Linked DNA regions of Rhodopseudomonas palustris. The protein of the gene in region 2 interacts with the protein of the main gene of each other region in a pairwise test. Links are inferred from orthologs where the notes say so. Each region holds a gene or a part of one and is shown on either strand. Other genes may lie near its edges.

The links.
Region 1: the proteins of def (region 2) and HZF03_RS01165 interact in binary tests that used the Escherichia coli proteins (3 or more experiments, as listed by UniProt). The link is inferred for Rhodopseudomonas palustris from one-to-one orthologs.

Annotation. Positions count from the first base shown.
Region 1 is NZ_CP058907.1:245,142-256,653, reverse strand. The notes cover bases 3,870-6,712. They hold HZF03_RS01165 (aspartate-semialdehyde dehydrogenase), read right to left. Parts: upstream 5,887-6,712; coding sequence 4,852-5,886; downstream 3,870-4,851. Other genes in these bases: HZF03_RS01160 (hypothetical protein), read left to right, coding at 6,103-6,712; HZF03_RS01170 (TIGR00645 family protein), read right to left, coding at 4,162-4,716; HZF03_RS01175 (carbonic anhydrase), read left to right, coding at 3,870-4,013. In the rest of the region: HZF03_RS01185 (methyl-accepting chemotaxis protein), read left to right, coding at 441-2,132; HZF03_RS01180 (HpcH/HpaI aldolase/citrate lyase family protein), read right to left, coding at 2,309-3,187; more of HZF03_RS01175, read left to right, coding at 3,369-3,869; more of HZF03_RS01160, read left to right, coding at 6,713-6,810; HZF03_RS01155 (hypothetical protein), read left to right, coding at 6,954-7,355; leuB (3-isopropylmalate dehydrogenase), read right to left, coding at 7,512-8,624; HZF03_RS01140 (superoxide dismutase family protein), read right to left, coding at 10,177-10,695; HZF03_RS01135 (molybdopterin-dependent oxidoreductase), read right to left, coding at 10,968-11,512.
Region 2 is NZ_CP058907.1:671,973-683,454, reverse strand. What follows is about bases 4,232-7,044. They hold def (peptide deformylase), read right to left. Parts: upstream 5,996-7,044; coding sequence 5,468-5,995; downstream 4,232-5,467. Other genes in these bases: HZF03_RS03140 (DNA recombination protein RmuC), read left to right, coding at 6,145-7,044; fmt (methionyl-tRNA formyltransferase), read right to left, coding at 4,457-5,389; truA (tRNA pseudouridine(38-40) synthase TruA), read right to left, coding at 4,232-4,270. Outside these bases: HZF03_RS03180 (DUF1036 domain-containing protein), read left to right, coding at 1-11; HZF03_RS03175 (pyrimidine 5'-nucleotidase), read left to right, coding at 8-709; dapD (2,3,4,5-tetrahydropyridine-2,6-dicarboxylate N-succinyltransferase), read left to right, coding at 894-1,739; HZF03_RS03165 (DUF805 domain-containing protein), read left to right, coding at 1,758-2,231; dapE (succinyl-diaminopimelate desuccinylase), read left to right, coding at 2,231-3,394; more of truA, read right to left, coding at 3,533-4,231; more of HZF03_RS03140, read left to right, coding at 7,045-7,347; HZF03_RS03135 (AmpG family muropeptide MFS transporter), read left to right, coding at 7,416-8,795; HZF03_RS03130 (hypothetical protein), read right to left, coding at 8,836-9,264; recombination mediator RecR, read right to left, coding at 9,284-9,886; HZF03_RS03120 (YbaB/EbfC family nucleoid-associated protein), read right to left, coding at 9,984-10,304; HZF03_RS03115 (DNA polymerase III subunit gamma/tau), read right to left, coding at 10,326-11,482. UniProt on the Escherichia coli protein: Removes the formyl group from the N-terminal Met of newly synthesized proteins. Requires at least a dipeptide for an efficient rate of reaction. N-terminal L-methionine is a prerequisite for activity but the enzyme has broad specificity at other positions.

The DNA.
Region 1 (11,512 bases), 430 kb from region 2 along the record:
CTTAAACCCGCAATGCCGACGCTTGCCTCGGATCGAGGCGCTGCCGCAGACTCTGATCGTCTGCAATGACGATGCCAAGCGTGGCGTGGGTGCGATCCGAGATTGTGCCACGATGGTCGTATGGACTCGCGCGCTGCATCGTCGCAATGCATGCCGTGCTACGCGGTTTGAAGTTTGCGTTCGGCAATGACGGGAGTTTCCGACCTGCCCCGTCTCGAACTAACTACGCAGACGTTGCACAATTCATCCGATCGAAAGTGATCCGATAACGGTTCTGCGTTGCGCAGAACCGCGCATTCGCGTGTTCGTTGAATGACAAGAGTGTGTCGCTCTCACTTGGTATGATTACGATCTTTAGGGGCGGATTTTCCTGCGACGTAACGTCGTCTTAAGCGGCTGGAACTAATCAGGTCGAAACCGATCCACCCGAGACTAACGTCATGAAAATTCGTCTTTCGATCACATCGATGATCGTCGCTTTCGCCGTGGTTGTTCTGGTGAGCCTCACGGCGATGCTGACCACCAACTTCATGGCGCTCAATCAATTGCGGGTCGGCGGGCCGCTGTATTCGCAGATCAAGCTCGGCAACGATCTGGTCGCCGACATTCTGCCGCCGCCGGCCTATGTGATCGAAGCCTACCTCGAAGCGACGCTGGCGCTGCGCCGGCCCACCGAGTGGCGCGCCCATGCCGCCAAGCTCGAGCAGCTTCACCGCGACTATCTCGATCGGCAGAAATACTGGTCAGGCTCAGAGCTCGATCCGGTCCTGAAGACGCGGCTGACCGTCGACTCCGACGCGGCCGTGCAGAAGTTCTGGAGAGCGGCGGAGCAGGAGCTGATCCCGGCCTTGAGTGCTGGTGACGAGGCAGCGGCGGAGGTTGCCTACACGAAGCTCGATGCAAGCTACGCGGCGCATCGCGCCATTATCGACGACATCGTCAAGCGCGCCAACGCCGAGAACGCCGAGCTTGAAACCGAAGCCGCTCGTCAGGTCGGCAGCTACTCGACAATCGTGTGGATTCTGTCAGGCTTTGCGGCGCTGCTGATCGCGCTCGGCGTCGCCGGCCTCGCGGTCGGAATGGTCCGTCCGTTAGTGCGGCTCACCGCGGCCATGCAGGCGATGGCCGCCGGCATGCTCGACGTCGTGATCCCGGGTGCAGGCCGCAGCGACGAGATCGGCGGCATGGCCAAAGCGATCACCGCGATCAAGACCAACGCCGAGCACAAGGCGAACCAGGAAGCCGCCGAGAAGAGCCGGCAGGAGCATCTTGTCGCCGAGCAGCGCAAGGCCGATATGGCGCGGCTCGCCGACGGTTTCGAAGACGCGGTCGGAGAGATCATCAAGACCGTGTCGTCCGCCGCCAACGAATTGGAAGCCGCCGCGCACTCGCTGTCCTCGACCGCGGCTCGCTCGCTCGAGCTTGCGGTCGGCGTCGCCTCGTCGTCCCAGGAGGCCTCCGCCGGCGTGCAGTCGGTGGCGTCCGCCAGCGAGGAACTGACCGCATCGGTCCACGAGATCGGCCGGCAGGTGCAGACTTCTGCGAACGTGGCGAACGAGGCGGCCGATCAGGCGCGCCAGACCAATGAACGGGTCAGCGAATTGTCGGCCGCTGCGGCCCGGATCGGGGATGTCGTCGAATTGATCAGCAACATTGCCGGGCAGACCAATCTGCTCGCGCTGAACGCGACGATCGAAGCCGCCCGGGCCGGTGAAGCAGGCCGCGGCTTCGCCGTGGTCGCGTCGGAGGTCAAGGCGCTGGCCGAGCAGACCGGCAAGGCCACCGGCGAGATCGGTCAGCAGATCACCGGCATTCAGGCGGCGACCGGCGAGTCGGTGGCTGCCATCAAGGAGATCTGCTCGATCATCGGCCAGATGTCGGAGATCTCCTCCTCGATCGCCTCCGCGGTCGAGGAGCAGGGCATGGCCACCAAGGACATCGCCGTCAACATCCAGCACGCGGCCCACGGCACCTCGCAGGTCGACGAGGACATCGCCCGCGTCCAGGCCGGCGCCCGCGAGACCGGCGCAGCCTCGGTGCAGGTACTGTCCGCCGCCAAATCGCTGTCGAGCGAGAGCAGCCGCCTGCGCGCCGAGGTCGGCAACTTCCTGGCGTCGGTGCGCGCGGCCTGATCGGGCACCGCTCTTTGCAGTCAGAAACACGTCATTCCGGGGCGCCGCGCAGCGGCGAACCCGGAATCGCGATGTTCAAATAACCAACGATCGCAAAACAATCTCGGGATTCCGGGTTCGCGAGCTGTGCGCTCGCGCCCCGGAATGACCATCCGCTGTATTAGCCGCTTGCGGCCTTAATGGCCTGCGGTCTCGATCGCGTCGGCGATCGCAATCGTCTTCTTGGCGATTTCGGCGTGCAGGCGTTCGACCATGCGGCCGTCGAGCTGGATCGCGCCGCGGCCCTGGTTCTCCGGGCGCTCGAATGCGGCGAGGATCTTGCGGGCCTGGGCGACGTCTTCGGGCGGCGGCGTGAAGGCGGCGTTGCAGGCGTCGATTTGGCCGGGATGGATCAGCGTCTTGCCGTCGAAGCCGAGGTCGCGCGCCTGCGCGCACTCTTCCGACAGGCCGTCGACATTGCCGATGTCGCTGTACGGTCCGTCCAGCGCGATCAGGCCGTGGACGCGCGCGGCGAGCACGCAATGCGTGATCATCGACAGCATGGTGGAGCGGCCGGGCAGCATTCGAATGCCGGTTTCGCGCGAGATGTCGTTGGGGCCGAACACGAAGCCTTCCAGCCGCGACTTGGCCTCGTGCTTCTGTGCGGCCAGTTCCTCGGCATGCAGCACGCCGCGCGCGGTCTCGATCATGATCCAGACCCGGATCGATGGATCGGCGCCGAGTTCGGCGAGCTTGTTGCCCACGGTGGCGATGTCTTCGATGCTCGAGACCTTCGGCACCAGAATGCCGTCCGGCCCGGCCTTTGCGGCCATCGCGATGTCGTCCTGCCACCACGCGGTGTCGAGCGCGTTGATCCGCACCAGGACTTCGCGCTTGCCGTAGCCCTTGGCCGCCACAGCCGCTGCGATCTGGTCGCGCGCCGTATCCTTGGCGTCGGGCGCCACCGCGTCTTCGAGGTCCAGGATCAGGCCGTCGACGGGCAGCAGCCGGGCCTTTTCAAGCGCCCGCGCGTTCGATCCCGGCATGAACAAGAGGCTGCGGCGCGGTCGAATCATGGTTCCCCCTTCGGCGTCACGAAAACGTCCGAGCCGATAGCATCTCGATCATCCGGTCGGAAGGCTTGTTCGCGGCCCCGTCCTGTGATTATGCGAGCGGCATCAGGCCGCGCGCGTCGCGATGGCGGTATCGTTCGCCGACGTGCCCCACCCCCGCACCCTGAAGGAGGGAACTGCGCCGATGACATCCTTTCCGAAGTCACTGATCGACGGTTACGAGGCGTTCCGGACGCAGCGGCTGCCGACCGAGCAGAGCCGCTTCCGTGAACTCTCCGAGCGCGGTCAGTCGCCGGAAGTGATGGTGATCGGCTGCTGCGACAGCCGCGTCTCGCCGGAGGTCATCTTCGACGCCGGGCCGGGCGAGATTTTCGTGGTGCGCAATGTCGCCAATCTGGTGCCGGTGTACGAGCCGGACGGCGGCGCCCACGGCGTTTCGGCGGCGCTGGAATTCGCCGTGCAGGTGCTCAGGGTGAAGCACATCGTGGTGCTCGGCCACGCGCTGTGCGGCGGCATCAAGGCGTTCACCGACAAGACCCCGCCGCTGACCGAAAGCGACTTCATCGGCCGCTGGATGCAGATGTTCACCAAGCCGGGCGAAGTGGTCGAAAAGCGCGACCACGAAACCGTGCAGGACTTCCGCACCCGGATCGAAAAGGCAGCGGTGTTCCGCAGCATCGAGAACCTGATGACGTTCCCGTGCATCAAAATCCTGGTCGAGCGTGGCAAGCTGCAGCTCCACGGCGCCTATTTCGGTGTCGCCGACGGCGATCTGTTCGTGCTCGATCAGGAGAACAAGCAGTTCGTGCCGGCCGCAAAAGTCGTGTGAGAGCAGACGCGACGTCATGGCCGGGGCTGGACCCGGCAATCCATCGTTTGGAAGCCAATCAGCTAATCGTTCACTGCGCTTCGCGCGGGATGGATGCGCGGGTCAAGCCCGCGCATGACGCTGTGCCGGGAGAGCGCCAAGGAAGCGGCTAATGTCCGCCTTTATCGTCGCTGTGGCCCCAGCGGTCGGATAGCGCCATGATCAGGGTCGAGACCACGAACACCAGATGGATGCCGACCAGCCAGGTGAGTTTGGTCTGATCGTAGCTGTCGATGTTCATGAACGCTTTGAGCACCTGGATCGCCGAGATTGCCACGATCGAGGCCAGCAGCTTCTGCTTCAGTCCGGCGAAATCGACCTTGGTCATCCATTCCGGCCAATCCGGATGATTGCCGGGGTCGATCCGCGACACGAAGTTCTCGTAGCCGGAGAACACCACGATCAGCACCAGATTGCCGGTCAGCGACACGTCGATCAGGCTGAGCACGCCGAGGATGATGTCGGATTCCTTGGCGAGCGTCGCGTGCACGATGAACTCGTACAGCAGCATCACGAATTTATAGAGCAGCACGACGAGGCTGATCACCAGACCGAAATAGAACGGCGCCATCAGCCAGCGGCTGTTGAACAGCAAGGTCTCGAAGCCGCGCTCGACGTGTTTCGCGGAGGACGGGGATGGCGTCGGATCAGGTTGGTCGGTCATGGGGCGGCCGTGGGCAATGAAGCTGCGCCAGCCTAACGTGCGGGCGCGCTCGCGTCAGTACCGTTGCGCACCCCGAACGAAAATGGCCGGGGACGAGCCCCGGCCATTGCCTGTCGATATCAAAATTCCTGACGGCTATGCCGCCTGCTTCTTGGCGGTGATCAGCTTACGGTTGATCAGCACTTCGGCGATCTGGATCGCGTTCAGCGCCGCGCCCTTGCGCAGGTTGTCGGACACGCACCACAGCACCAGACCGTTGTCGACGGTCGGGTCGGTGCGGATGCGGCTGATATAGGTCGCATCCTCGCCGGCGGCTTCATACGGCGTGACGTAGCCGCCCGGCTCGTGCTTGTCGATGACGAGGCAGCCCGGCGCCTTGCGCAAGATCTCGCGCGCTTCGTCGGCGCTGATCGGGTTCTCGAACTCGATGTTGACCGATTCCGAGTGGCTGACGAACACCGGCACCCGCACGCAGGTCGCGGTCAGTTTGATCTTGGGGTCGAGGATCTTCTTGGTCTCGACCACCATCTTCCACTCTTCCTTGGTAAAGCCGTCTTCCATGAAGACGTCGATCTGCGGGATGAGGTTGAAGGCGATCCGCTTCGGGAATTTCTTATTCACCAGCTCGCTGTTGGTGTAGACGGCCTTGGTCTGCGAGAACAGCTCGTCCATCGCGTCCTTGCCGGCGCCCGACACCGACTGATAGGTCGACACCACCACGCGCTTGATCTTGGCGTGATCATGCAGCGGCTTCAGCGCCACCACGAGCTGCGCGGTCGAGCAGTTCGGATTGGCGATGATGTTCTTCTTGGTGAAGCCGGCCGCGGCCGCTGCGTTCACTTCGGGAACGATCAGCGGCACGTCCGGGTCCATCCGCCACGCGCTGGAGTTGTCGATCACCACCGCGCCCTGCGCACCGATCTTCGGCGACCATTCCTTCGACACTTCGCCGCCGGCCGACATCAGGCAGATGTCGACGTCGCTGAAGTCGTAGTGCTCGAGCGCCTTGCATTTCAGGGTTTTGTCGCCGTAGCTCACCTCGACGCCGACCGAGCGGCGCGATGCCAGCGCCACCACCTCGTCGGCCGGGAATTTGCGTTCGTCCAGAATGGCGAGCATCTCACGCCCGACATTGCCGGTCGCACCCACTACCGCGACTTTGTAACCCATCGTTCACTCTCCGAAGGAATTTGCTCCGCTGCGGCAGGCCGCAGCAAGGAGAAGTCAGCGCTTCTATGCGAGAAACGCCTCGGACACAACGTAGTAGCCGTTCGAGCCCGCGCAATGCGAAGCAGCCCTGCCCTCCGCGCCGCAGCCTCCCGGCACCGGATTTATCCGGCGCTGCAGAGCTTCGCCGAGGAATGTCGTGACACCCTGCTGCGGACGATGGCCTATGTGGGCGCGCTGGCGCTGATCGGCCTCATCGTATTCTACACCGCCAATCCGCTGACCGACGCCGCGATCACCGCGGCGACCACCGCCGAGGCCGGACTGGGCTGGAGCGTGGCGACGCGGTCGCAACCGGCCTACGCGCTCAGTCAGCTCGATTGGCCGGGCAAGGCCGAGACGACCGAAATTCTGCGCCACCCCGATGGCGGCCGCAAAGACATCCTGCGCTTGGCTGCGCCGGGAGAGCCGGTGACGGCCGAGATCGAGATCTACCGGATCGGTCGTGAGACCTCCCGTGTCGCGGCAGAAGCGGCCCTGGCGGCCCGCATGGACCCGGCTGGAACTGCGACGATCGAGACCGCCGGGGTGATCGATACCAAGTTCGGCCCGGTGCCGCTGTTCAGCCTCCCGGGGAGCGATCGGCCGGCCGGTTCTTGTCTGGGCTTCGTCAAAGCGATCGATGCCGCGAGTTTGAGGATTTCCGGTTTCTCCTGTCGCGGCGACAGCGGGCCGCAGCGCCGGTCCGCGGCGGCCTGCCTGCTCGACCGGCTGGTGCTGCTGGGTGGTGATGCCGCGACGGCCGCTGCGTTCGCCCAGGCGGAGTTGCGGCGCGGCAGCTGCGCGCCGAATCAGTCCGCGGCTTCGGAGGCGTCCGCCGACTGGCTGACCGGTCCGCAGGACCCTCTGCTGCGCGGTCGGCTATGAGCGAAAGACGGGCCGGGGGCGGCGTAACGCCCTGGAGTTGATGCAACATTTTGGCGACGGGCGGATTGAATGATTGTCGGCTGGTGTTGCCGGATTGATCTTGTGGCCGGTGTGCGGCGGCGGCTACAAAGGACGAACCTGGAATGCGCCTGCCGATGGGGACCCCGATGTTCGTGAAATCCACTGCCGCCAGACTGTTGCCGGTCCTGCTCGCGGCAGCCGCCGTCGCCGTGATCGGCGTCAGCAATGCCGATGCCGCGCCGAAGAAGAAGCGGGTTTACGGCACCTCCGACCAGATCCGCTACGGCTCCCGCGGCCCGAACGTGGTCTATCAGGCCGGTCCCCGCACCCGAGTGTACGTCACCAAGCGGTCCTGGCTCGATGCCGGCACCGAAGTGCAGCCGGGCGAACGTCACTTCTCGGACTACGCCTTCCCGCCGGGCTATTCGTTCGCCCGCGAGAACGGCCAGCGCCCGCTCGACCGTTGGCCGCTCAACCCGGCCTCCGATCTCGGCGGCTCTCCGACCGGTTTCCCGCTGTACTGATCCGCTGCGGCACCCGTAGCGACAGCTTCAGAAACGAAAACGCCCGCCGATCCGGCGGGCGTTTTTGTTTGGGTTCAGGTCCCCGCCGGGCTGGGCCCGGCGGTTCCTCGCATTGTTGAAGATCGGTTCGCGGCGGCTGGCCCGCGAATGATCTCGTCAGGCGTGCAGGGTCTGCAGTTCGGTGACGATCGCTTCGCCCATCTGCGAGGTCGAGATCACCGTGGTGCCTTCGCTCTTGATGTCGGCGGTGCGCAGGCCCTTGGCCAGGACCGCGGCGATCGCTTCGTCAAGCTTGTCGGCCAGCGCGCCCATGTCGAGCGAATAGCGCAGCGCCATGCCGAACGAGGCCAGCATCGCCACCGGGTTGGCCATGCCCTTGCCGGCGATGTCCGGGGCCGAGCCGTGCACCGGCTCGTACATCGACTTGCGCTTGCCGGTCTTGGCGTCGACTTCGCCGAGCGAGGCCGACGGCAGCATGCCGAGCGAGCCGGTCAGCATCGCGGCGATGTCGGACAGCATGTCGCCGAACAGGTTGTCGGTGACGATGACGTCGAACTGCTTCGGCCACTTGACCAGGTTCATGCCGCCCGAGTCGGCGAGCTGGTGGTCGAGCTGGACGTCCTTGTATTCGCGGTCGTGCACGGCGGTGATCACTTCATTCCAAAGCACGCCCGTCTTCATGACGTTGCGCTTCTCCATCGAGGTGACCTTGTTGCGGCGCTTGCGGGCGAGGTCAAACGCGACCCGGCCGATCCGCTCGATCTCGTAGGTGTCGTAGACCTGAGTGTCGACCGCGCGCTTCTGGCCGTTGCCGAGATCGGTGATGGTCTTCGGCTCGCCGAAATACACGCCGCCGGTCAACTCGCGGACGATCATGATGTCGAGGCCTTCGACCACGTCGCGCTTCAAGCTCGAGGAATCCGCCAGCGCCGGGTAGCACACTGCCGGCCGCAGATTGGCGAACAGGCCGAGATCCTTGCGCAGCCGCAGCAGGCCGGCTTCGGGGCGGGCGTCGTAGGGCACGCCGTCCCACTTCGGGCCGCCGACCGCGCCGAAGATCACCGCGTCGGAGTCCTGCGCCAGCGCCATGGTGGCGTCGGTGATCGCCACCTTGTCGGCGTCATAGGCGGCGCCGCCGACCAGGCCGTGCTCGGTCTCGAAGCTGGCAATGCCGGCCTTGTTGAGCCAGTCAATCAGCCGGCTGACCTCGGCCATCACTTCGGTGCCGATGCCGTCGCCGGGGAGAAGAAGCAGTTTGTGCGTTGCCATGATCGGGTCCTTGCAAGCGTCATCGCCGGGCTTGACCCGGCGATCCATCGTTTCGAGACGGATGGATGCCCGGGTCGAGCCCGGGCATGACAGGAAGAAATGAATTCGCGGGGCCGAGTGCTAGATCGCCGGTGCGGGCTTGGCAAGACAGTGTTGCCGCCGCTGCGTGTTGCGGGTGGGGCGCATTCGCTGCCAGAATGACCGAGCCGGAGACCCTTTCTTGACCCTGCTCGACCGCACCGAGGCGGCGCCCGCTCACCCCGCGCGCCTGATCCTGATCCTGTCGCTTGCGCCGACCGTCGGGCTCGGGATTGGCCGCTTCGCCTATTCGCTGCTGCTGCCGGATATGCGCGACAGCCTCGGCTGGTCGTATTCGGCGGCCGGATTCATGAACACCATCAATGCGGCGGGCTATCTGGTCGGCGCGCTGGTGACGTCCCGGCTGGTCGCCCGGTTCGGCATGGCGGCGATCGTGCGGGTTGGCACGCTGGCCTGCGTCGCCTCGTTGGCGCTATGCGCGCTGTCGGGCAATTTCGCCGTCCTGTCGGCGGCCCGGCTGATTGCCGGGATCGGCGCGGCGCTGGCGTTCGTGGCCGGCGGGGGCGCTCGCCACCACGATCGCCCAGGCGCAGCCGGCGCGGTCGGCATTTCTGCTCAGCCTGTTCTATGCCGGCCCCGGCATCGGCATCCTGTCGTCGGGGCTGATCGCGCCGTTTCTGCTGCAGGCGGCCGGCCCCGGCTCATGGTGGATCGGCTGGCTGGTACTGGCGGCGCTGTCGGCCGCGATGACCCTACCGGTGCTGCTGGCGCCGATCGGGGTCGATGGCGGGCTCGGCGGCGGCCGCGCAGCGCCGTTCCGGATTGCCCCCGTGCTGGTTTATCTCGCCGGCTACTTCATGTTCGGTGCCGGCTACATCGCCTACATGACGTTCATGATCGCCTATGTGCGCGATGCCGGCGGCGGTGCCGCGGCGCAGAGCGCGTTCTGGTGTCTGATCGGGATCAGTGCTTTCGTTACGCCCTGGGTCTGGCGCCGGGTGATGGCGCTGCACCGCGGCGGGCTGTCGACCACCATCATCCTGGCGGTCAATGCGGTCGGCGCGGTGTTGCCGCTGTTCAGCCTGTCGCCCGTGATGCTGGCGACCTCGGCGCTGGTGTTCGGGGTGTCGTTCTTCGCGGTGGTGGCCTCGACCACCGCGTTCGTCCGCTTCAACTATCCGCAGGCCGGCTGGCCCGGCGCGATCGCCGCGATGACCATCGCATTCGGCATTGGCCAGACGCTCGGCCCGCTGGTGGTTGGTGCCATCACCGACGCGATCGGCTCGCTGTCTTCCGCGCTCGCCGTCTCCGCCGCGACGCTGGCACTCGGCGCAGCGCTGTCGGCCTTCCAGCGACCGCTGCCTAAGTAGTCCCAACTCGCACCGTCATTCCGGGGCGCTCGCATAGCGAGCGAACCCGGAATCCAGAAGTTGGTGCGACGTGTGGCCGCGCTGAACATGTCGAGATTCCGGGTTCACGCGCGTTGCGCGTGCCCCGGAATGACCTGCCCGCGTTACTTCGCTTCCTCGATCACGCCGCAGGCGATGCGGTCGCCGGCGTTGCCGGCGGGATCGGATTTGTAGTCGTCGGCCTTGGCGTGGATCACCAGCGCGGTGCCGCCGTCCTTGAACACCGAGTTCGGCTTGCCCTTGGCGAGCGTCACCGCGTCGTTGACGACGTCGATACTCAGCGCGCCGGAGGCCGGCACGTCGAGGTTCGGCATATCGCCCGCATGGGCGCCGCCCTCTGCCATCTTGCCGTGCTTCTTGTTCTCCGGATTGAAATGGCCGCCCGCCGAGGTGAATGGCGGCTCGCATTTGCCGACTGCGTGGATGTGGAAGGCGTGTTCGCCCGGCGGCAGTCCCTTCAGCGCCAGCTTGATGGTGACGCCCTTGCTACCCTCGGTCAGCGTCGCGGTGCCGATCTCGGCGCCTTCGGCGTTCTTCAGCGTCGCCTTGGCGCTGTCCGCCGCCATCGCCGCCGTGGTGACGCCGAGCAGCGCGCCGGTGCACAACAAAGCTCGCAGGATCATCAGGACCTCCCGTGACGTGTGTTCTGAAAACGTATGCGCGACGCTAACACCGCGACCGCCGCGACGCCAACACGCGATTGGCCGCGGATCTGGCGAGGAACCATTTGTGATTGTTGGGATGTGACAGACGTCCCCCGAGTCATTCCGGGGCGCTCACGCAGTGAGCGAGCCCGGAATCTCGACATGCGGGGCACGCGCCGATCACAATAACCGCGGTATTCCGGGCTCACGCGCGTTGCGCGTGCCCCGGAATGACGGGCGGATGAGGACGACTACAACCCGCTGAACGAATTATAACCCTGATCTTCCCAATAGCCGCCCTTGTAGTCGTTGGTGACTTCCATCGACACGACGTATTTCGGATTCTTGAAGCCAAGCTTGGTCGGAATCCGGATCTTCATCGGATAGCCGTAGGCCCGCGGCAGCACGTCGCCGCCGAACTTGAAGGTCATCTGGGTCTGCGGATGCAGCGCGGTCGGCATGTCGATCGGCGAGGTGTAGTCGTCGGCACAGCGGAACCAGACGTAGTTTGCCTTGGTGTCGGCGCCGATCAGGTCGAGGAAGTCGCGCAGCCGCACCCCGCTCCACTGGCCGATCGCGCTCCAGCCTTCGACGCAGACGTGGCGGGTGATCTGCGACACCTCGGGCAGCTGCGTCAGCTCCTGCAACGTCCAGCTCTTCTTGTTCTGGACCAGGCCCGAAACCTCCAGCTTCCAATCGCCACCGTCGATCGTCGGCGCTTCGTCAAGTGAGTAGTAGGCGTTGAACGGGAACGGCCGGGTGATGTCCTTCTCGCTGAAGGTCGGCGCCAGTGTGT
Region 2 (11,482 bases):
CCGCACCATGATGCAGCTCGGCAAGCGCGGCTTCGATCACGTTGAGACCTGGGTGTTCGATCTCGACAACACGCTGTACCCGCATCATCTCAATCTGTGGCAGCAGGTCGATGCGCGGATTCGCGACTTCGTCTCCGATTGGCTGAAAGTGCCGCCGGAAGAAGCCTTCCGCATCCAGAAGGACTACTACAAGCGCTACGGCACCACGATGCGCGGGATGATGACCGAGCACGGCGTCCACGCCGACGACTACCTAGCTTACGTCCACGCGATCGACCATTCGCCGCTGCTGCCGAATCCGGCGATGGGCGATGCCATCGAGCGACTGCCAGGCCGCAAGCTGATCCTGACCAACGGCTCGACCGCGCACGCCGGCAAGGTGCTGGAGCGGCTCGGCATCGGTCATCATTTTGAAGCGGTGTTCGACATCATCGCCGCTGAGCTCGAGCCGAAGCCGGCACCGCAGACCTACCGCCGCTTTCTCGACCGCCACGGCGTCGACCCGGCCCGCGCCGCGATGTTCGAAGACCTCGCCCGCAACCTCACCGTACCGCACCAGCTCGGCATGACCACGGTGCTGGTGGTGCCTGACGACAGCCAGGACGTGGTGCGCGAAGACTGGGAGCTCGAAGGCCGCGACGCCGCCCACGTCGATCACGTGACCGACGATCTGACGGGGTTTTTGGGGAAGCTGAGCCCCGCGAAGTAGGGCGGCGAGCCTCCCCAAAGAAAGACGTCATCGCGCACGCAGACGGGCGCCCCAGTATTCCAGAGCGTCTGCGATTGCCGCCCCCCACTTCAGCGCCCCTCGCCCAGCCTTGACTCTCTCTGGTCGAATCCGGACAACACTCCGCAAAACTCTCCCTGAAATCAGCCTTCCCAAGGACCCGTCGATGCCGCTCACCGCCCTGGAATCTACCATCAACGCCGCTTTCGACGCGCGCGACACCGTCACCGCGGCGACGCAGGGCGAGATCCGTCAGGCCGTTGAGGACTCACTCGATCTGCTCGACCAGGGCAAGGTGCGGGTCGCGCAGCGTGATGCCTCCGGCGCTTGGACAGTCAATCAGTGGCTGAAGAAGGCGGTGCTGCTGTCGTTCCGGCTCAACGACATGGGCGTGATCGCCGGCGGGCCGGGCGGTGCCAACTGGTGGGACAAGGTGCCGTCGAAGTTCGAGGGTTGGGGTGAGAACCGCTTCCGCGAAGCCGGCTTCCGCGCGGTGCCGGGCGCGATCGTGCGCCGCTCTGCCTTTATCGCCAAGAACGCAGTGCTGATGCCGTCGTTCGTCAATCTCGGCGCTTACGTCGATGAAAGCACCATGGTCGACACCTGGGCGACCGTTGGCTCCTGCGCCCAGATCGGTAAGCGCGTGCACATTTCCGGCGGCGCCGGCATCGGCGGGGTACTCGAGCCGCTGCAGGCCGGACCGGTGATCATCGAGGATGACTGCTTCATCGGCGCGCGCTCCGAGGTCGCCGAGGGCGTGATCGTCCGCAAGGGTGCTGTGCTGGCGATGGGGGTTTTCCTCGGTGCGTCGACCAAGATCGTCGACCGAGAGACCGGCGAAGTCTTCGTTGGCGAAGTGCCGGAATATGCCGTGCTGGTGCCCGGCACCCTGCCCGGCAAGCCGATGAAGAACGGCGCCCCCGGCCCGGCCACCGCCTGCGCGGTGATCGTCAAGCGCGTCGACGAGCGCACCCGTTCCAAGACCTCGATCAACGAATTGCTGCGAGACTGATCCCCAGAGGAGGCGCGGATGGACTGGACCACGCTGTTCTTCAGCTTTCGAGGTCGCATCAACCGCGCCAAATACTGGTTGGTCGGACTGATCTACGTCGCCGCCTGGATGGTGTTCACCGTGCTCGCCATCACTTGGCTCGGCGGCATCGATCCCGACCAGCTATTCCGCTTCGCCGGCGGCGCAATACTGATCTGGCTGATCGCGATTGCACTCGGCCTTGCCGGCACCTGGTCGGGCCTGGCCACCGGCGTCAAACGGCTGCACGACCGCGATAAGAGCGGTTGGTGGATCCTGCTGTTCTGGTTCGGCCCGAGCCTGCTTGGTGGCTCAAATCAGACCATGGAGGACAGCCCCGTCAGCCTCGTGCTGGCGCTGATCGGGCTCGGCATCGCGATCTGGGGCTTCGTCGAACTCGGCTGCCTGCGCGGTACCCCCGGTCCTAACCAATACGGCCCCGACCCGTTGGAGCCGCAAGGCACGCTGACCTGATGACCTCGACTCCGACTGCGCTTTCGATCGCCCAAAACCTGCTGCGCTGCCCGTCCGTGACTCCGGCGGACGCCGGCGCACTCGACGTGCTGGAGACGCTGCTCAAGGGGGCGGGCTTCACGGTGCATCGCGTCACCTTCTCGGAGCCGGGCACCGCCGACATCGACAATCTGTATGCGCGGATCGGCGACGGCGCGCCGCATCTTTGCTTCGCCGGGCACACCGACGTGGTGCCGCCGGGCGATGCCAGTGCCTGGACCCACGGCGCGTTCGCCGGCGACGTTGCGGACGGCCTGCTGTACGGCCGCGGTGCGGTCGACATGAAAGGTGGTATCGCCTGCGCGGTCGCAGCGACGCTGGACTACCTGGCGGCGACCGGCGGCCAACCCAAGGGCTCGATCTCGTTCCTGATCACCGGCGACGAGGAAGACGTCGCGGTCAACGGCACCGTCAAGCTGCTGCAATGGGCCGCCGAGCGCGGCGAGCAATTCGATCACTGCATCGTCGGTGAGCCGAGCAATGTCGAGACGATCGGCGACACCATCAAGATCGGCCGGCGCGGCTCGCAATCCGGCGTGCTGATCGTCGACGGTGTGCAGGGCCACGTCGCCTATCCGCACCGCGCCGCCAATCCGGTGCCGGATATCGCCCGGCTGATCACCACGCTGAACGACGAGCCGCTCGATCACGGCTCGGCGCAATTCCAGCCGTCCAACCTGGAATTCACCTCGGTCGATGTCGGCAATCCGGCCACCAACGTGATCCCGGCGCAAGCGCGCGCCAAATTCAACATCCGCTTCAACGATCACCACACTCAGGAAACGCTGAAGGCACTGGTCGAGCAGCGGCTGGCTGCGGCGTGTGGCAACCGCATCCGCGCCCACATCGAATGGCTGCCGTCGAACGCCGATGTGTTCGTCACCAAGCCCGGCGCCTTCACCGATCTGGTCGGCGCCGCGATCGCCGAGGTCACCGGACGCACGCCCGAGCTCAACACCGGCGGCGGCACATCCGACGCTCGCTTCATCGCGAAATATTGCCAGGTGGTCGAATTCGGCTTGGTCGGCCAGACCATGCACCAGATCGACGAGCGCACGCCGGTCAGCGACCTCGACAAACTCACCGCGATCTACCGCGGCGTGCTGCAGAGATATTTCGCCTGACTCTCCCCGTCATTCCGGGGCGCGAGCACAGCTCGCGAAACCGGAATCCCGAGATTCAGGGCACCACTGAATTCGCGACAACATCGGGATTCCGGGTTCGCGCGTTTCACGCGCGCCCCGGAATGACGGCCGCGCCGCTCAGTAATCCACCTGCATCAGATACAACCCTTCCGGCGGCGCGACTGGGCCGCAGGCAGAGCGGCGACGCGCGGCGAGCGCGGCGGCGAGATCGTCGGCGGTCCAGCGGCCTTCGCCGACCCACACCAGCGAGCCGACCATCGAGCGGACCTGGCTGTGCAGATAGGAGCGCGCGTTGGTGATGATATCGACCGCATCGCCGTCGCGAACCACGTCGAGCACGTCGAGCGTCTTTTCAGGCGAGGCGGCCTGACACTCGGTGTCGCGGAATGTGGTGAAGTCGTGCTTGCCGATCAGCACCTGCGCGGCACGGTGCATCGCATCGGTGTCGAGCTGCTTTGGCACCCGCCACACCTTGCCGAGGTCGAGCGCCAGATTGGAGCGGCGGTTGGCGATGCGGTAGCGATAGTGCCGCCTCACGGCCGAGAACCGCGCCTCGAACGTGTCGGGTACGATCTCGGCTGCCAGCACCGCCACCGGGTTGGGGCGCAGATGGGCATTCAGCGCGTCGCGGAGCTTGTCGGCGCGGAACGGCTTCGGAATATCGACATGCGCGACCTGACCCAGCGCATGCACGCCGGCGTCGGTGCGGCCGGCGCCGTGGACCCGCACCGCCTCGCCGCAGGTCGCCAGCGCCGCAACCTCCAGCGCGCCCTGCACCGACGGCAGTGCCGGCTGCAACTGCCAGCCACAAAACGGCGCGCCGTCATATTCGATGGTGAGTTTGTAGCGGGGCATGCGACTCATCTTTAGGGCGCGGCGTAGCCCCGAATTCTGTCGTCATCGCCCGGCTCGACCGGGCGACCCAGTATTGCAGAACGTCAGTAACAGATCACGAACGCTCTGGGATACTGGGCCACCCGCTTTCGCGGGTGGTGACGACCGAAGGTGGGGTGGCGCTCAGGCTCAGGCTGCGCCTCAGCCCTAACCCACCCGCACACCCTTCGCGATCGGCGTGCCGCGCAGAAATTCTTCGGCGGTCATCGGCTGCTTGCCGGCGCGCTGCAGCTGCGACACCCGGATCGCCCCATCACCACAGGCGATGGTGAGATGGTCGCCGATCACCTCGCCGGGCTCCCCACGCCCGTCCGCGATCGCGCAGCGTAGCACCTTGATCCGCACCGGCTGACCTTCGATCGGCAGTTCGCACCACGCCCCCGGAAACGGCGACAGGCCGTGGATGTGGCGCAGCACCGCCCGCGTCGGCTTGGCGAAGTCGATCTTGGCTTCGGCCTTGTCGATCTTGGCCGCGTAAGTGACGCCGTCTTCGCTCTGTTTGGTGAGCTGCAGCCCGCCGCGCTCCAGCGCCGCCATCGCCCGCACCATCAGATCGGCACCGAGCCTGGCAAGCTGATCGTGCACGTCCGTGACCGTCATGGCATCGGTAATGGCGATGCGCTCGGCCATCGCGACATCGCCGGTGTCCAGCCCGGCGTCCATTTTCATCACCATCACGCCGGTCTCGGCGTCGCCGGCCATGATGGCGCGATTGAGCGGCGCGGCGCCGCGCCAGCGCGGCAGCAGCGAACCGTGCAAATTGTAGCAGCCGAGCTCGGGGGCATCGAGAATCGCCTGTGGCAGGATCATGCCATAAGCGACGACGACGGCCGCATCCGCCTCGTGGGCGCGAAAATTCGCCAGTGCTTCATCGGTGCGTAGCGTCTTCGGCGTCAGCACGGGCGCCTGCAACCGGTGCGCGGCGAGCGCCACCGGCGTCTCCTGCAGCTTCATGCCCCGACCGGCAGGCTTCGGCTCGCGCGTATAAACCGCGGCGATGTCGTGGCCATGAGCCGCCAGCGCCAGCAGCGTCGGTACCGCGAACTCGGGCGTTCCCATGAAGACGAGGCGAAGCGGCATGGCGTGAAGGTCCCGGACAGGTCTGGGCGACGGAGGGCCGAGCGTCGCAACGCGCCGGCCGATCACCTTCGCGAGCGCTCAGACGTACTTGATGCCGCGCTTGGCAGCCTTCTCGAACTTGCGGATCACCATCGCGCGTTTCAGCTTCGACAGGTGATCGACGAACAGCACGCCGTTGAGATGATCGATCTCGTGCTGGATGCAGGTCGCGAACAGGCCGTCGGCGTCCTCTTCCTTCACGTTGCCGTCGAGATCGGTGTAGCGGATCCGCACCGTCTTCGGGCGCTCGACCTCGGCATAGTATTCCGGGATCGAGAGGCAGCCTTCCTCGTAAACGTTCATCTCCGAGGACGCGCCGACGATCTCAGGATTGATGAAGGCGCGCGGATCGCTCTTGCCGTCGCCCTCCTTGCGAACGATGTCCATCGTGATCAGCCGCACCGGCTCGGCGATCTGGATCGCCGCCAGTCCGATCCCGGGGGCCTCGTACATGCTCTCGAACATGTCGTCGGCGAGTTTGCGGATCTCGGTCGTCACCTCGGTGACGGGCTTGGAGATCTCGCGCAGCCGTTTGTCGGGCAGAATGATGATTTCGCGTAGGGCCATGGCGGCGATTTAAGCGGCGCCGACGTTGCGGTCAATCCGGGACCGACCGGAGCTTCTGCCACTTTCGGCGCGGCTCGCCTTAAAGGTCTGTTCAGCGTCATGTTCTATCTTCGTTCTTGATGGCTGTGCAATCTGCTACACCGGCGGCGATGGACCAGATTCTGTTCAGGCTCGGCGATCTGCCGGTCAACATCGGCATGGCCGCCGCCGTTTTCGCCGCCCTGGCGCTGGTCCTGCTGACGACCATCGTCGTGCTGATCGCCCGTGGCAGCGCCACGCGGCGGACCGCGGAAATCGATCAACGACTGGCGCTTTTGATGCGGGCTCAGCACGAGGCCAACGGCCGGGTCGATGCGATGGGCCGGGCACTCGCCGGCCGCCAGGCCGAGATGGCGCGGGCGATGAGCGAACGGCTCGACAGCGTCACCCACCGGTTCGGCCAGTCGCTGACCCAGTCGACCCGATACACCATGCAGAGCCTGCAGGCGCTGCACGAGCGGCTCGGCATCATCGACCGTGCCCACGACAACCTCACCGAGCTGACCGACCAGGTGACGACGCTCCGCGACGTGCTCGCCAACAAGCAGGCCCGCGGCGCCTTCGGCCAGGCGCGGATGGAGACGATCGTGCAGGACGGGCTGCCGAAAGGCTCGTTCGCGTTCCAGTACACGCTGTCGACCGGCAAACGGCCAGACTGCGTGGTGCTGATGCCGAATCAGCCGCCGCTGTGCATCGACGCCAAGTTCCCGCTCGAAGCGGTCACCGCGCTGCGCGAAGCGACCACCGAGGAAGCCAAGAAAGCGGCCTCGCAGCGGCTACGCACCGACGTGATGCGCCATGTCGACGATATCGCGTCGAAATACCTGATCCCCGGCGAGACCCAGGACACCGCGCTGATGTTCGTCCCGTCGGAGTCGGTCTATGCGGAAATCCACGAAGGCTTCGACGACGTCATTCAGAAAGCCTACCGGGCTCGCGTCGTGCTGGTGTCGCCGTCTCTGCTGATGCTGGCGATCCAGGTGATGCAGCAGATCCTCAAAGACGCTCGGATGCGGGACGCCGCCGACCAGATCCGCACCGAGGTGCTCAGTCTTGGCGACGATCTGGCTCGGCTGCGCGAGCGCGTCACCAAACTGCAGACCCATTTCGGCCAGGTCACGGACGACGTCCGCCAGATCCTGATCTCCGCCGACAAGATCGAGCGCCGCGCCGCTCGGATCGAGGAGCTGGACTTCACCGACCAAGCCGCCGGGACGGCATCAGCACCTGCCCCCGAAGCCCCATTGGCGCCGGATCGCGCCGATCTGTTCGCCGCAGCGAGTTTCCGGATCGATGAAATGACGCGGAGCTGACGCAGCCCGCTCGGGCCGCGACCGCCGGGCCGTCCGCCCGGTGTCGCCGAATCGGATAGGTTCATCCCATGACCAGCCCTACTGCCGGCCTGCCAGAGGCCGATCCCGCCGCTCCGCAGATCTCCACCAAGCCGAGCTGGCGCGAGGCGATGGCGGTGTACTTGCAGCCGCGGGTGCTGGTGGTGCTGTTCCTCGGGTTCTCGTCGGGGCTGCCGCTGGCGCTGTCCGGCTCGACCCTATTGGTATGGATGCGGGAGTCCGGCGTCGACCTCGGCACGATCGGGTTGTTCGCGCTGGTCGGCACGCCCTACACGCTGAAGTTCATCTGGGCGCCGCTGGTCGATGCGCTGCACGTGCCGCTGTTCACCAGAGCATTCGGACGCCGCCGCGGCTGGCTGGTGTTCGTCCAACTGCTGCTGATCGCCGCGATCCTGCTGCTGGCGCTCACCGATCCGGCGAAGTCGCCGCTGTATGTGGCAATCGGCGCGCTGCTGGTCGCCACCGCCTCGGCGACCCAGGACATCGTGGTCGACGCGTTCCGGGTCGAGAGCCTGCCGGAAGAGGAGCAGGCTGCCGGCATGGCGTCCTACGTGGCTGCCTACCGCATCGGCATGTTGATCTCCACCGCCGGCGTGCTGTTCCTGGTCAGCGCTTATGAAAGTACCGGACTGACCCGAACCACCGCATGGATGTGGGGCTATGTGACGATGGCCGCGATGGTGCTGATCGGCACCGTCACCGCGCTGCTCGCCACCGAGCCGGAACAGTCGCGCCGCGCCGAAGCGGCGACCAGCGGCGAGAGCGCATTGAAGCGGGTGATCCACGCCGCTCTGGGGGCGTTCACCGAATTTCTCACCCGCAAGGACGCGCTCACCGCTCTCTCCTTCGTGGTGCTGTTCAAGTTCACCGATGCATTTTCCGGCACCATGACGGCGCCGTTCGTGATCGATCTCGGCTATTCGCGCAATGATTATGCGGCAATCGTGAAGGGCGTCGGGCTGGCGGCGACGCTGATCGGCGGCTTCGCCGGCGGCTATCTGGCGCGGCGCTATTCGCTGGTGGCGAGCCTATGGATCGGTGCGGTGCTGCAGGCGGTGTCGAATCTGGCGTTCGCCTGGCTGTCGACCGTCGGCGTCAACCAATGGGCGCTGGCGCTGGCGATCTCGGTGGAAAATTTCACCGGCGCGATCGGCACCGTGATCTTCGTCGCCTACCTGTCGGCGCTGTGCCAGAACCCGCTGCACACTGCGACGCAATACGCGCTGCTCACCGCCCTCGCCGCCGTCGGCCGCACCTACCTGTCCGCGAGCGCCGGATACGTCGCGCAGGCCACCGGCTGGCCGGCGTTCTTCACCATCAGCGTTGCGGTCGCGGCGCCGAGCTTGGTGCTGCTGGCGTGGCTGCAACGCCGCGGCCATTTCGCCGCGCTCGGACCGGTGAAGGTTTAGGCGCCGCCCGCTCCTCGCAACGCCGACGAGAGCCCGTCGCTTACTTCACCAGACTCCATTTCGTCACCACCGCCTCGCTCATCTGGCCGGGCTCGTTGGCGCACGCTACCGAGCTGACCTTCAGCGCCACCTGCTTGCCGCGGTGTGACTTGAGCTGCGCCGCCTGGGCATCGTCGGCGGGGACAATCTGGAAGGTCTCCGGGCCATTCTCGAGGTTGCACAGCCCGGACGGTGCCGGCAACCGGCGCGGATCGCTGACGAGCTGATACACCGGGCCCTTTGTGCCCTTGGCCCGCGTCTTCAACGCATTCAGCTCGCCGCTGAGAATGTCGCCCACCCGCAGCGCGGTCGGCTTCGGCAGCGCTGCCTGCGTCGCACCCTGCGGCGAATCTTGCGCGGACACCCCGGAGGCAACGAGCGTCAGGGCGAGCGCGGCAATCGTCGAGAGCGTCAAGCGTGGCTGAGTCATCAGGTCCAATCCGGTTGGGTCAGAACAAGGTGCGCTGTCGCATCGCCGCCGACAGCGTACCTTCGTCGAGATAGTCGAGTTCGCCACCGACCGGCACGCCGTGAGCGAGCCGGGTCACCTTGACGTTGGCGTCCTGCAAGAGGTCGGTGACGTAATGTGCGGTGGTCTGGCCATCGACGGTGGCGTTGAGCGCCAGGATGATCTCGGCAACGCCGGGGTCATGTGCACGCTTCACCAACGCGTCGATCGTCAGATCTTCGGGGCCGACGCCGTCGAGCGGCGAGAGCGTCGCTCCCAGAACGTGGTACCGGCCGTTTGTGGCAGAGGCGCGTTCGAGTGCCCACAAATCCGCAACGTCAGCCACCACCACGATGATCGAGGAATCCCGTCGCGGATCGGTGCACACCGTGCACGGGTTTTGTGAATCGATGTTGCCGCAGGTGCTGCACACTTCGATCTTGTCGATCGCAACCTGCAGGGCGGAGGCGAGCGGCGCCATCAGCGCGTCGCGCTTCTTGATCAAATGCAGCGCGGCGCGGCGCGCCGAGCGCGGCCCCAATCCGGGTAGCCGCGCCAGCAACTGAATCAGACGTTCGATCTCGGGGCCTGCGGCACCGGCCATCGGGTCTCCGTGTGTTGATCAGACGCGACGACGCACCGCTCCGCCACTCTCATTGACGAGACGAGCGTCTAAGGCGCGAATCGAAAGGCCAGAAAGACTAGCCCAGGCCGAGCCCGGGCGGCAGGCCGAGGCCGCCGGTCAGGGCCTGCATCTTCTCCTGCATCGCGGCTTCCGCCTTGCGATGGGCGTCGCCATGCGCCGCCACCAGCAGGTCTTCGAGCACTTCGCGCTCGTCGGCCTTGATCAGCGACGGATCAATCGAGATGCCACGCACCTCCATCTTGGCGCTCATCCGTACCTTGACGAGGCCACCACCGGACAAGCCTTCGACCTCGATCTGGTCGAGCTCAGCCTGCATTGCCTTCATCTTCGACTGAAGCTGGGCAGCCTGTTTCATCATGCCGAGAAAGTCAGCCATGATCGGTTTCCTTTCAGATCGCTAATCGTCGTCGTCGATTCGCTCGGAGGGATCGTCCATATCAGACTCGATCTCCACCGGCTCGGGGGCGAGGCGCCGCACCGTCAGCTTGGCGCCGGGAAATCGCGCCAGCACTTCCTGGACTCGCGGATCGTTCTCCGCCGCACGCTCGCGTTCGTTCTGCTGTGCCATGCTCTGCTGGCGCAGCGTCGGCTCGCCTGGCGCGTTGGAGACGATCACGGTCCAGCGCCGTCCGGTCCATTGTTCGAGCTTGCGGCCGAGATCGTTGATCAGGCTGCGCGATGCGCTCGGCTCCAGCGCCAGTTCGAGCCGTCCGTCCTCGATTCGCACCAGCCGCACATCGGCTTCGAGCGCTAGCCGAGTCATCACGTCGCGCTTCTCGGAAGCCAGCGCGACGAGTTGCGGAAACGTCGTGATCTTCAGCGCCGGTGGTTCGGGCGCTGGCGCCGGCGCGCTGACCGGCGAACGCGCCGCACCGTCGGGGCCGCCGCGCAGCATGGTCGGCGCAGTTGCGGCGCTCATGGTCGGTGCGCTACGCGGCATCATCGCACTGGGAGCGGACAAAGCCGGGGCCGACGCCAGGGAAGCGGACGGACCGCCGCGACTGCTGCTGCCACCACCGCCTGAGATGGCCGGCGCATCGCCGCCACCGCTCTGCTCCAACATCCGCAGCACTTCATCGGGCGTCGGCAGGTCTGCCGCATAGGCGATCCGCACCAGCACCATTTCGGCGGCGGCCGCCGGGCGGGTCGCTCCCTGCACCTCGGCGATGCCCTTCAGCAGCATCTGCCACATCCGCGACAGCACCCGCATCGACAGCTTGGCGGCGAATTCGCGGCCGCGCACCCGCTCGGTCTCACCGAACGCAACGTTGTCGGCGATCGCCGGCACGATCTTCACGCGGGTGACGAAATTGACGAATTCGGCGAGATCGGACAGCACGACGACCGGATCGGCACCTGTGTCGTACTGGTCTCGGAATTCAGCGAAGGCGGCTGCAATATCGCCGCGCGCCAGTGCGTCGAACAGTTCGATCACGCGGGTGCGGTCGGCGAGGCCGAGCATCTGCCGCACCGCGTCGGCGCGCACTAGGCCGGCCGCATGCGCGATCGCCTGGTCGAACAGCGACAGCGAATCGCGCACCGAGCCTTCGGCCG